One region of the Pseudarthrobacter sp. LT1 genome, then DNA from elsewhere that is predicted to be linked to it. Evidence: predicted binding sites of a transcription regulator. Region 1 holds the regulator's gene; each other region holds the start of a gene.
The links. Region 1 encodes HrcA, which represses chaperone genes, less so after heat shock. Its sites were predicted from a motif close to TTNGCACTCGNNNNNNNCGAGTGCNAA; they were not measured.

Region 1 (3,967 bases):
TCTGGCCCAGGGGCATTCGCCTGCGGCGGGCAGGGAGACCCTGGATGCCGGGACCAGAAACCTGGAGCGGGTAATGCTGGAGGCGCGCCTGCAGTCAGGGCTTGAAGTGTCCACTCTTAGCTCTGCCGGCCGGCACGAAGTGGCCGGCCTGATCGCTGACGGCCTGGTGGAGCCCGTCGCTGCTTTCCAGGGCCGTCTGGTCCTCACGCTCAAGGGCAGGCTCCTGGCGGACGCGGTGGTCCGCCGTATCCTGCCCGACTGACTGGGCGGGACACCCGTCGGATCCGCGCTGCGGGGCCAGTGGCCCCGCAGCTCTGAGCGGCTACTTAATCCAGCGCAGGTTGTACTGGTAGCGGTGCGGCTGGCCCTTGTTGACGTGGATCCCTGCTGCCACGGAGAAGCAGGTGAGCGCCACCCAGATCAGAGTGGCGATGACCGCGAAGATGTTTCCCACATAGGGGATGAACACCAGGATGTTGGCCAGCACAGCGGCGATGGTGGGCGGCAGGCTGAAGTTCAGCGCTTCTTTGGATTCCTGCGCGGTAAATGGCCCGCGGTCACGGAAGATCAGGTAGATCAGCAGCGAGGGGACGCACCCCAGGATCCCGCCGAAATGCGCGAGCGTGGCCCATTGGCGGTCTTCGCTGGCCGTGAGCGGCAGCGCATTGGCGGGGACGCCATGGTACTCGGAGCGGCCCTGGCCGTCCCTGTGATCACGTGCGTTTTCTGCCACAGTCTGTTCCTTCGGAGGTGCAAGTGGTGCTGACTTCATATATGGGCGCGGTGTGCAGCGGCCTTGGGAAAAGGCGCTGCATTACCAAGAATACTGGCTCCCGGGCCGGTGTCCGGCCTTCAGGGGGCGGTGAGGAAGTCGATGACTTCCTCAACCCGCCCCAGCAGTGACGCTTCCAGGTCCGCGTACGTACGTACGGCGCCCAGCAGTTTTTGCCATCCCAGGCCGACGTCCTCCTTGGTGGCGTGCGGCCAGCCAAAGGCCTTCAGGATTCCGGTCTTCCAGTCCTGTCCGCGGGGCACGGCCGGCCATTTGTCAATGCCCAGGACAGCGGGGCGGATCGCCTGCCAGACGTCCACATAGGGGTGGCCGACGATCAGGACATTTCCGGCCGCGCCGGGGGATGCCATGACGGCGTCGGCTATGCGGGACTCCTTGGAGTCAGGGACGAGGTGGTCCACGAGCACGCCGAGGCGACGGCCCGGACCGGGTTTAAAGGCGGCAACTGCCGCGGCGAGGTCGTCAATGCCGTGCAGGGGTTCGACGACGATGCCTTCCACCCGAAGGTCGTCTCCCCAGACCTTTTCCACCAGTTCGGCGTCGTGCTTGCCCTCCACCCAGATGCGGCTTGCCTTGGCGACCTGGGCCCGCTGGCCGGAGACCCGGACGGAGCCTGAGGCTGTCCTGCCGGCGGCGGGGCCGGCTGCTGCCGGCCGGGCGGCGGGAGGCATCAGCCGGATGGGCCGGCCCTCAAGGAGGAAACCGAAGCCGAGCTTGAAGGACCGGGACTTCCCGCGGCGGTCCTCCAGGGCCACGACGTGCATGCCGCCGGACTTTTCCACCCGGGTGACGGCGCCGACCCAGCCTGACTGGACATCCTCGAGCACCATGCCCCGCTCCACCGGAACCTCGGGCAATTCCGCCTTGGCCGGGGCGGAAATGCCGCGGGGCCCCCAGTTTTGGTAATCCATGGATTCGATCCGCCTAGCGCTAGGTCCTCCGCACCGGAATTTCGCCCGGAGCGGTACCAATGCTAACAACGGGCCGAGGCATAATAGACTGTTAGCACTTAGGCATGTCGAGTGCTAACACTGGTGGCACCTGGCGGGGTATGCGCCCCGGACCATGGATGGAGGTGGAGAGTGAGCGAGCCACGCAAACTGGAAGTGCTGCGGGCCATCGTGGAGGACTACGTCCACTCCCGCGAACCGGTCGGGTCAAAGGCCCTGGTCGAGCGGCATCATCTGGGCGTTTCCAGCGCAACCATCCGCAATGACATGGCGGCCCTTGAAGACGAGGGATTGATCACTGCCCCGCACACCAGTGCAGGGCGAATTCCCACAGACAAGGGCTACCGGCTCTTTGTCGACCAGATCTCGGCAGTCAAGCCCCTGTCGGCAGCGGAGCGCCGGGCCATCCAGTCCCTCCTGGAAGGCGCAGACGACCTCGACGACGTCCTGGACCGCACCGTCCGGCTGCTGTCGCAGCTGACCAACCAGGTGGCTGTGGTCCAGTATCCGCACCTCAGCAAGGCACTGGTGCGCCACATCGAGTTCGTGCTCCTGGCCCCCCGCAAGGTGCTGGTGGTGCTGATTGCCAACAGCGGCAAGGTGGAGCAGCGGGTCATCGACGTCGGCCAGGACCTTGGCGACGACGCACTGGCCGCGCTCCGTACCCGCTTCCTTGCCGCGCTGGCCGGAACTCCGCTAAGCCAGCTGGCCAAGGCGCTCCCCGCCGTCGTAGCCGGAACTGCGCACGGCCAGCGCCAGGCCGCGCACGCGCTGGCGCATGGACTGGAGGGCCTGGCACAAAACACCAGGGAGGACCGGATGGTCATGGCCGGAACGGCGAACCTGGCCAGGTCCAACGTGGATTTCCCCCTCAGTATCGGCCCCGTGCTCGAGGCACTGGAGGAGCAGGTGGTGATGCTGCGGCTGCTGAGCGAAATGGCCCAGGACCACCGGGGAGTGGCCGTCAGTATCGGAAGGGAAAACCCTTATGACGGCCTTGCCGAAGCCTCCGTGGTGGCCACCGGCTACGGCCCGGACAGCGCCGCGAAGGTAGGGATCCTCGGCCCAACCAGGATGGACTATCCCACCACCATGGCCGCCGTCAGGGCTGTGGCCCGCTACCTTTCCAGGATTTTGGGGCCCTGACTCTTCGCCGCCGGAGCCTTTTCGGGACCGGACCACAGAGCGGGGCCGCCCACACTGAACGCAGTACAACAAGGAAGAGATACGAACTTTGAGCAGCCACTATGACGTCCTTGGAGTCTCACCCGAAGCTACGGGCGAAGAGATCAAAAAGGCCTACCGCAAACTGGCCCGCACCCTTCACCCGGACGTAAACCCCGGTGCGGACGCTTCAGAACGCTTCAAGGCAGTAACTCACGCCTACGAGGTCCTTTCCGACCCCCAAAAGCGGAGGATCTACGACACCACGGGCAACGAGAACGGCACGGACAACGGCTTCGGCGGTGCCGGTTACGCAGGCCAGGGCTTCGCATTCCAGGACATCTTCGACACCTTCTTCGGCGCCGGGGGCACCTCCGGCCCGGCTTCCCGCGTCCGCCGCGGCCAGGACGCCCTCATCAGCGTCCGGATCGACCTTCGCGACGCCGTGTTCGGCGTGAACAAGAAGCTCGAAGTGGACACTGCCGTGGTCTGCCCCACCTGTGACGGATCCTGCTGCCGGCCCGGCACCCACCCGGAGCGCTGCGACATCTGCGGCGGCAGCGGCCAGGTCCAGCGGGCCGTGCGCTCCATCCTGGGCCAGGTCATGACGGCCGCCCCCTGCGGCACCTGCGAAGGCTTCGGCACGGTCATCAAGGATCCCTGCAACGAGTGCAGCGGCCAGGGCCGTATCCGCAGCCGGCGGTCGCTGACCATCAAGGTTCCCGCCGGTGTGGCCACCGGAACCCGGATCCAGCTCGCCGGGCAGGGCGAAGCCGGACCTGCAGGTGGACCGACCGGTGACCTCTACGTGGAAATCCGCGTCAACAATGACGCCACCTACGTACGGGAAGGCGATGACCTGCACGCCACCCTGCACATCCCCATGACGGCGGCCGCACTGGGCACGGACGTCAGCCTGGAAACGTTCGACGGTACGCAGGACATCGACGTCAAGCCCGGAACACAGTCCGGCGAGATCATCACCCTGCGTGGCCTGGGTGTCACGCACCTGAGGGGATACGGCCGCGGGGACCTGAAGGTCCACCTCCAGGTGGACACT
Region 2 (3,967 bases), 1.3 Mb from region 1:
GTGCGCCCACGACACATTCGGCGCCTACCGCGGGCTGTACGAGTGGGACGGCGCCGAGCAGGCCCGCAAGTATGCTGCGGCCCTCTGGCGGATCCTGGAACTGGTCAGTGTTCCCGGCTCCATCAGCTACAAGGTCCTTCCCGGGCTGCGCCGGGACGAGGTGCTCGCTGACCCCGCCCGGATGCTGGCGGCATCGTCGTCCGACCACGCCTGGTGGCGGCTCCTTGCCGAGGCATGACGGGCAGGAATGATGAGGGCGCGGGCATGGCGGGCTGGAAAAGTCCGACGGCGGACACCGACGTTCTAGTGGTGGGCGCGGGGCCCGCGGGGCTCGCCACGGCCCTTCAGGCCCATGCGCACGGCGCCACCGTCCGGGTGGTGGACCGGCGCGAACACCGGGTCCGCCCGTCCCGGGCCATGATGCTGCATGCCCGGGCCCTTGAGGGCCTGCGCCCGCTCGGGGTGACCGAGGAACTGCTGAACCGCGCGGACACCACCCCCGAAGCACGCATTTACCTGGGCCGCCGTACAGTCGAGGCACGGCTCGGCCACGCCGACCTCCCGGACACCGCCTTCCCGCACCTGACCCTGGTCCGCCAGGCCGACGTCGAGGACGTTCTCTGGAAGGCCCTCCACGCCAGGGGCGTGCCTGTGGACTGGGGCGTCGAATTCCGCGGACTCGTCCACGGCCTCACAGCGGAAAGCGGCGGAGTGCCGGTGCTTCCGGAAGGACCCGTACACGCCGATCTGCAGGACGTTCACGGCGGCCGCGGAGTGCACCGCAGCCGGTTTCTCGCGGGCTGCGACGGGCAGTCGAGTACGGTCAGGGGCCTCCTCGGCGCACAGTGGCGCGGCGGCACGTACGGGGTGGAAGCGGTGATGGCCGACCTGGAACTGGATGGTTCCCTGGACTCCGGGCTGCTGCACGTCGCCGTGGGGCAGGCGGGGCTGGTCTTCCTCTTCGCCCTGGGTGAGGGGGCCACCTGGCGGATGCTGGCCACCCGCCCGGCAGTGCCCCCACCCGATGCGCGCTTCGGCCAGCTGGGCCCGCCCGTCCCGGCGGAGGACGTGGCGCGCCTGGTCCGGGAGTCGGGGCTCGGCGCCGCAGTCCGTGAGGTCCGCTGGTCGGCGCAAATCCCGCTGCAGCACCGGATTGCCAGTACGTTCGGCAACGGTCCCATCTTCCTGGCCGGTGATGCCGCGCACGCCCATTCCCCGGCAGGCGGCCAGGGCATGAACAACGGCATCCTCGACGCCCTTAATCTGGGCTGGAAGCTCGGTTTCGCCTCGACGGCAGGCAGGCCGCTCCCGGAACTGCTGGAAACCTATGGGCAGGAGCGGCGGCTTGCCGCCCGGCGGGTGCTGGCACTGACGCATGTCATCTTTTTTGGAGAAGCCTCACCGCATCCCGCCGCCCGCCTTGCCCGGAACGTCCTTCCCCTCCTTGCTCCGGCCCTGCCGATGTTGCTCCGGCAGCGGTGGCTCACGTCCAAGGGCATCAGGCTGCTGGCTCAGCCGTTCGTGCACTACCGGAACAGCGTCATTTCCCGTGACGGCACGCCTCCGGCCAAAGCGTGGCCGAGGCCGGGAGCACGGTTGCCGGATGCGTCGGTTTCGGTCGACGGCCGGCTGGTCCGCCTTCACGAACTGACCTCCGTGCCGGGTATCCACCTTTTACTGGAGCGCGACGCCGAACCGGTCGCTTCGGCTGCCCTCCGCACCCTCCTGCCGGCAGAGGGGCAGGGCCCGCGGCTCCACGTCCACCGGCTCACCAGCCACCCCGGGCAGGGTGTGGTTGCGGTCCGCCCCGACGGGTACGTGGGCTTCCGCTGCGGCGAGGCGGACCCGGTCCAGCTGCGTGCCTGGCTTCGGCTGGTCGGTGCCGCACCCGACTGAGCGCGGCCCACCTTGGTATCGTCCCGCCGTCGGAATGCTCCATCACTTATGGCTCCTAAAACCGGCGTTTAGGGACCAAACCTGATGGAGCAACCCGGGGGGGAGGGAGGGTGGTTGCGGGCGGACGGCAAGCGTAGTCTGGTCTGGATGACCATCCCGCCAGTGCACGAACCTGAGCCGTTTCCACCGGACCCCGGCCCGGAGCCCACGTCCCCGGACCCCACCCAGCCGCGGCCGCCCGGCCCGCCGTCCCCGAATCCGTTCCCCGCGCCGGCGCCCCCGGGCCCGTTGCCCGTCCCGGATCCGGGCCCTGCTCCGCTCCGTCCGGACCCCACCAGGGACTGACCGCGAACTTTAAAAGGGGCCTTCTGCCGGCTGCGCATGCGCAGGTGGAAGGCCCTTTTTCCGTGCCCGGGCAGGGGCAGGAAATCCACCGGAATCCGCTGCCGCAAACCCTTGCAGACTTGCTGCTGCAGTGCTAAAAAATCTATATCAGCCACTACAGATCGGCTGATACGGAAACTGTGTTGGACCATCTCTTACGAGGAGGGAGAGCCATGTTGATGCGAACCGATCCGTTCCGCGAGCTGGACAGGCTGGCCCAGCAGGTCCTCGGCACGGCTGCACGCCCGGCGGCGATGCCGATGGATGCATGGCGTGAGGACCAGGAATTCGTCGTGGCCTTCGATTTGCCCGGCGTTTCGGTGGACTCGGTGGACCTGGACGTTGAACGGAATGTCCTGACGGTGCGGGCCGAACGCCCGGACCCGGCGGGCAAGGACACCGAACTGATCGCCTCTGAACGGCCGCGCGGCGTCTTCAGCCGCCAGCTGATCCTTGGCGACACCCTGGACACCGAACATGTCAAGGCCAGCTACGACGCAGGAGTCCTGACGCTGCGCATTCCGGTCGCCGAAAAGGCCAAGCCGCGCAAGATCGAGATCGAAACGAAGGGGGCAAAGCAGGAAATCGCCGCTTAGTTTCACACAGGACCGGGAGACGGGCACATCTGTTGGCTGCCTTTTCGGGGCGAATCGCCATTCTGTGCACGCCACAGCGCCAGACAGCGCATCGGCAGCGTAGGCCTTAACCTCCCGCCACGGTGGCCCCCGGCTTCGGCCGGGGGCCATCCACGCGTCCGGGTCCCGCCGCCGGGGCCTTGCGTCAGACGCTGAGTTCCAGCATCAGGGCGGGCAGTTCATCGGCGAGTTCGCGGGCCAGGAATCCCAGCGGCCCCAGCCTGCTCGCCAGCCGGTCAGCCGCCGCCGCGTGCAGGTGGGTGCCCCAGCAGGCCGCCTGGGCGCCGGTGGTTCCGCGGGCCCGGAGCCCGGCAATCGCTCCGGCCAGGACGTCGCCGCTGCCGGAGGTGCCCAGGCCGCCGTACCCCGTGGTGATTTTCCACAGTTCGGGCTCGTCCGGCTCCAGCCCGGGCGGCTGGGTGATGAGCCCCTGGCAGCTGACCACGGCGCCGAACTTCGCGGAGATCTCCGGGAGGTCTTTTTCGAGGTCCTCCACATCCCGTCCCAGCAGGATCCCCGCTTCCGTGGGGTTCGGGGTAAGGATCAGCCGGCCGCGCCAGGGGTCCAGCTGGTCCTTGAGCTGCACCAGGGCGGCCAGTGCGTAGGCATCGAGGACGACGGCGGGTCCTTCAGTGCCGTCAGGATCGGAGCTGCCGTCACGGCTTGCCTCGTGTTCCAGCAGCGCCTCGAGCAGTTCGCCGGCCAGGTCCGGATCATCCAGTCCGGGCCCCACCAGCACGGCATCCGCCCGGTCCAGGTAGGAGGCTATTGGCGCCAGCTCCGGCTTGACGGATCCCCCCGGGGTTTCCGGCAGGCCAATGGCGCCGCACTCCGGCAAAGCAACCCCCAGCTGCACGGCCACCGATTCCGCCACCGCCAGTGTGAGCTTCCCGGCCCCCGCGCGCAGGGCCGAAACCCCGGCCAGCAGTGCAGCGCCGGGAGTGGCCCGGGCCCCGCCCACCACCAGCACCGACCCGCGTGAATACTTGTCCGCGCCCGGCGCCGGCAGCGGCCATTCGCGCAGGAGTGACGGCGCTACCAGGGTGGCGCCG
Region 3 (3,967 bases), 1.5 Mb from region 1:
TTCCGCTTCCGCGCCCGTGACGTCCCCGGCGCCCCCCGCCTCTTCCGAGCCAACCCAGGACGCCGGCCCCTCCCCGGAGTCCACGGCCTCTGCCACCCAGCAGGCTGCTGTCGACAGGACCCAGGCAGTTGCCATCTACAACGCCGCCGGCACGGCGGGGCTGGCCAGCCGGGTAGGCGGAACCGTCCAAGCAGACGGATGGCGGCTGGGCCAGGTTGGCAACTGGTCCGGAGCCCCGCAAAAGTCCTCCGTGATCTTCTACGCCGGCCCCCAGCACCTGGCCAGCGCCCAGGCGCTTGCCGGGCTGCTGAACATCCCCACCGTGGTGGACAGCACCGAATTCCAGTCGCCGCTCGTCGTGGTCCTGGGCCCGGGTTACCGGTAGCCGCACGCCGTCCAGTAACGCCGGTCCGGTCTCCACCTGGCCCCAAACGGAAAGAGTTGTTCATCATGGCACTGGGAACCGTGAAATGGTTCAACGCTGAAAAGGGCTACGGCTTCATCACCGTTGACGGCTCCGGTGATGACATTTTTGTCCACTGGTCCGCAATCCAGGGGGAGGGGTACCGTGCCCTGGCCGAGGGGCAGCGGGTCCAGCTCGATGTGGGCGAGGGTGAAAAGGGTCCGCAGGCGGAAAACGTCCGGCCGGCGCAGTGATGCCTGCTTTGCGACCCGGTGTCCGCGTCCGCGCGGCCCTCGCCCTGTCCGCGGGAGCGGTTCTTTCGATGACGGCATGCGCCGGCACCGGCGGCAACGCCAGGGTGGAAACGCCGGAGGCCTCCGGCGACGGCGTCCTGCGGGTGGGGCTGGTCCTGGACAACGCCGGTGACAATGCCTTCCTTAACGCGCCCCAGCTGGCTGCCGCCAAGCTCGCTGTCCAGGACATCAACGCCGCCGGCGGACACAAAGGCCGGCCGGTGGAGCTCCTCCCGGTGCACCCGGACCAGGACACGGGAAGGCAGGCAAAGGACCTCGCCGCCAAAGCGGATGTGGTGATCGGACCCACTGACTCCAGCCACGCAGCCGCCGCGGTGGACGTTCTGTCCCACGCGCGCATACCGCTCATCTCGCCGGCCAACACTGCTGCAGGCCTGTCGGGGCTTACCAGCGGAGGCTACTATTTCCGCACCGCCGCGGCCGACGTCGCCCAGGGCCCCGTGTTGGCAAAACTCGCCAAGGACTCCGGCGCTGCCACCATCGGCGTGCTGTACCAGGAAGGCTCCTACGGCAAGGACCTCTCCGCTGCCGTCACGGACGCTGCGAGAAAGTCCGGACTCACGGTCCTGCCCGGGGCCGGCTTCAAGGACGGTGCCGCGGCCGAAGCCGCGCGCTCCATGGCAAAGGCCAAGCCGGACGCCGTTGTCCTGATTGCCCGCGAGGGCGCGCAGGACGCCCTGGACGGGCTGGACAGCGCCGGCCTCAGCGGTTCACAGATCATCCTCAGCGACGGCGCGTTTGCCCGTTACGGATCCAGGCTCGCCTCCGGGACCCTGGAGGGCGCACGTGCCGTCGTCCCCGGACAGTTGCCCACCGCTGCGTTCCAGGCAAAACTGCTGGCGGTGGACCCTGCCCTCAAGGACCTCTCCTACGCTGCCGAAACCTACGATGCCGTTACGCTGGCGGCCCTCGCCGCAGCACGTGCCCAGGATGACGCCGGACGCTCCATTGCCGCCAACCTGATTGCCGTCTCCGGAGGGGCAGCCGACCCTGGAGCCGGAGTGCCGACCGCCCCATGCTTGAGCTACAAGGAGTGCCTGGGCGGCCTTGCTGCCGGCCCGGACATCAACTATGACGGCGAATCGGGCCCGGTGGCCTTCGATGCCAAGGGCGACATCACCACGGCCCTCTTCTCCGTGTACACCTTCGGACCCGACAACAACCCCGCCCTGTCGGGCCGGGAGACAGCCGGACACTCCGGCTGATCGCCCTGGGCGAAGCCGCTGCTTCCCGCAGGGCATCAAGCGTCTTTTCGCTTGCACTCTCACCGGGGGAGTGCTAATTATTGATTTAGCACTCTGACGCACCGACTGCTAAAGCAACGCCTGGTTCCGGCCGGCAGCGCACGGCACCGGTCGAGGAGCGAAAGAAACACCTCACTTCAGTGAGATCCCCGCCCGGAGGCATACAGAGGCCGCCGGCAAAGGATCGTCCGTCGCGGGCACTGCAGCGAAGGTTCATTCTTAACGACTGTCCCGAAAGGACTATTGCCGTTATGGCCAAGATCATTGCATTTGATGAAGAGGCACGCCGCGGCCTTGAGCGTGGCCTGAACACCCTCGCCGACGCCGTTAAGGTCACCCTCGGCCCGCGTGGACGCAACGTCGTCCTCGAAAAGAAGTGGGGCGCCCCCACGATCACCAACGATGGTGTTTCCATCGCCAAGGAGATCGAGCTGGACGATCCCTACGAGAAGATCGGCGCAGAGCTGGTCAAGGAAGTTGCCAAGAAGACTGACGACGTTGCCGGTGACGGCACCACCACGGCAACCGTCCTGGCCCAGGCCCTGGTCAAGGAAGGCCTGCGCAACGTTGCCGCCGGCGCCGACCCGCTGTCCCTCAAGCGCGGCATCGAAAAGGCTGTTGAGGCCGTCACCGCCGAGCTGCTGAACTCCGCCAAGGAAATCGAAACCAAGGAAGAGATCGCGGCTACTGCCTCCATCTCCGCCGGTGACGACGAGATCGGCGCCCTCATCGCCGAAGCCCTGGACAAGGTGGGCAAGGAAGGCGTCATCACGGTCGAGGAGTCCAACACCTTCGGCCTGGAGCTGGAACTCACCGAAGGCATGCGCTTCGACAAGGGTTATATCTCCGCCTACTTCGTCACCGACGCTGAGCGCCAGGAAACGGTCCTCGAGGATCCGTACATCCTGATCGTCAACTCCAAGATCTCCAACGTCAAGGAACTGGTTGCTGTCCTGGAAAAGGTCATGCAGTCCAACAAGCCGCTGCTGATCATTGCCGAGGACATCGAGGGCGAGGCCCTGGCCACCCTGATCGTCAACAAGATCCGTGGCACCTTCAAGTCCGTTGCCGTCAAGGCTCCGGGCTTCGGTGACCGCCGCAAGGCCCAGCTGGCCGACATCGCCGTCCTGACCGGCGGCCAGGTCATCTCCGAGGAAGTTGGACTCAAGCTCGAGACCGCCGGCCTCGAACTGCTGGGCCAGGCCCGCAAGGTTGTTGTCACCAAGGACGAGACCACCATCGTCGAAGGTGCCGGCGACGCCGACCAGATCGCCGGCCGCGTCTCCCAGATCCGCGCCGAGATCGAGAACTCCGACTCCGACTACGACCGCGAGAAGCTGCAGGAGCGCCTGGCCAAGCTGGCCGGCGGTGTTGCAGTCATCAAGGCCGGTGCCGCAACCGAGGTCGAGCTCAAGGAACGCAAGCACCGCATCGAGGACGCCGTCCGCAACGCCAAGGCTGCAGTTGAAGAAGGCATCGTCGCCGGTGGCGGCGTGGCCCTGATCCAGGCCGGTGCCAAGGCATTTGCCAACCTGCAGCTGTCCGGCGACGAAGCAACGGGCGCCAACATCGTCCGCGTTGCCATCGACGCTCCGCTGAAGCAGATTGCCTTCAACGCCGGCCTTGAGCCCGGCGTGGTTGTCGACAAGGTCCGCGGCCTGCCCGCAGGCCACGGCCTGAACGCAGCCACCGGCGAGTACGTCGACCTGCTGGCAGCCGGCGTGAACGATCCGGTCAAGGTAACCCGCTCTGCCCTGCAGAACGCGGCCTCCATCGCCGGCCTGTTCCTCACCACCGAAGCTGTTGTGGCTGACAAGCCGGAGAAGGCTTCTGCCCCCGCCGGTGGAGACGACATGGGCGGCATGGGCGGCATGGGCGGCTTCTAAGCCTCCCGGCCGGGACCTGCCCGACCAGTTACGAAAGTGCGGCCCCTCTTCGGAGGGGGCCGCACTTTTTTGTCCCGGTGCCAGGATCCTGCCAGGGATTTACTTCCTGGCCGAGTCCAG

Region 2: the regulator HrcA is predicted to act here: its motif matches at 2,352-2,378, upstream of VIK36_RS17625 (Hsp20/alpha crystallin family protein).
Region 3: the regulator HrcA is predicted to act here: its motif matches at 2,008-2,034, upstream of groL (chaperonin GroEL).

What each region holds. Positions count from the first base shown of each region.
Region 1 is NZ_CP141830.1:2,479,293-2,483,259, reverse strand. It holds gene hemW (radical SAM family heme chaperone HemW) at 1-262, shown strand, start outside; gene VIK36_RS11665 (DUF4870 domain-containing protein) at 323-733, opposite strand; gene VIK36_RS11660 (DUF3097 domain-containing protein) at 853-1,704, opposite strand; gene hrcA (heat-inducible transcriptional repressor HrcA) at 1,876-2,889, shown strand; gene dnaJ (molecular chaperone DnaJ) at 2,978-3,967, shown strand, end outside.
Region 2 is NZ_CP141830.1:3,743,881-3,747,847, reverse strand. It holds gene VIK36_RS17635 (hypothetical protein) at 1-238, shown strand, start outside; gene VIK36_RS17630 (FAD-dependent monooxygenase) at 265-1,896, shown strand; gene VIK36_RS17625 (Hsp20/alpha crystallin family protein) at 2,454-2,876, shown strand; gene VIK36_RS17620 (NAD(P)H-hydrate dehydratase) at 3,061-3,967, opposite strand, start outside.
Region 3 is NZ_CP141830.1:930,521-934,487, forward strand. It holds gene VIK36_RS04515 (LytR C-terminal domain-containing protein) at 1-385, shown strand, start outside; gene VIK36_RS04520 (cold-shock protein) at 451-657, shown strand; gene VIK36_RS04525 (ABC transporter substrate-binding protein) at 657-1,922, shown strand; gene groL (chaperonin GroEL) at 2,213-3,847, shown strand; gene VIK36_RS04535 (ABC transporter substrate-binding protein) at 3,947-3,967, opposite strand, start outside.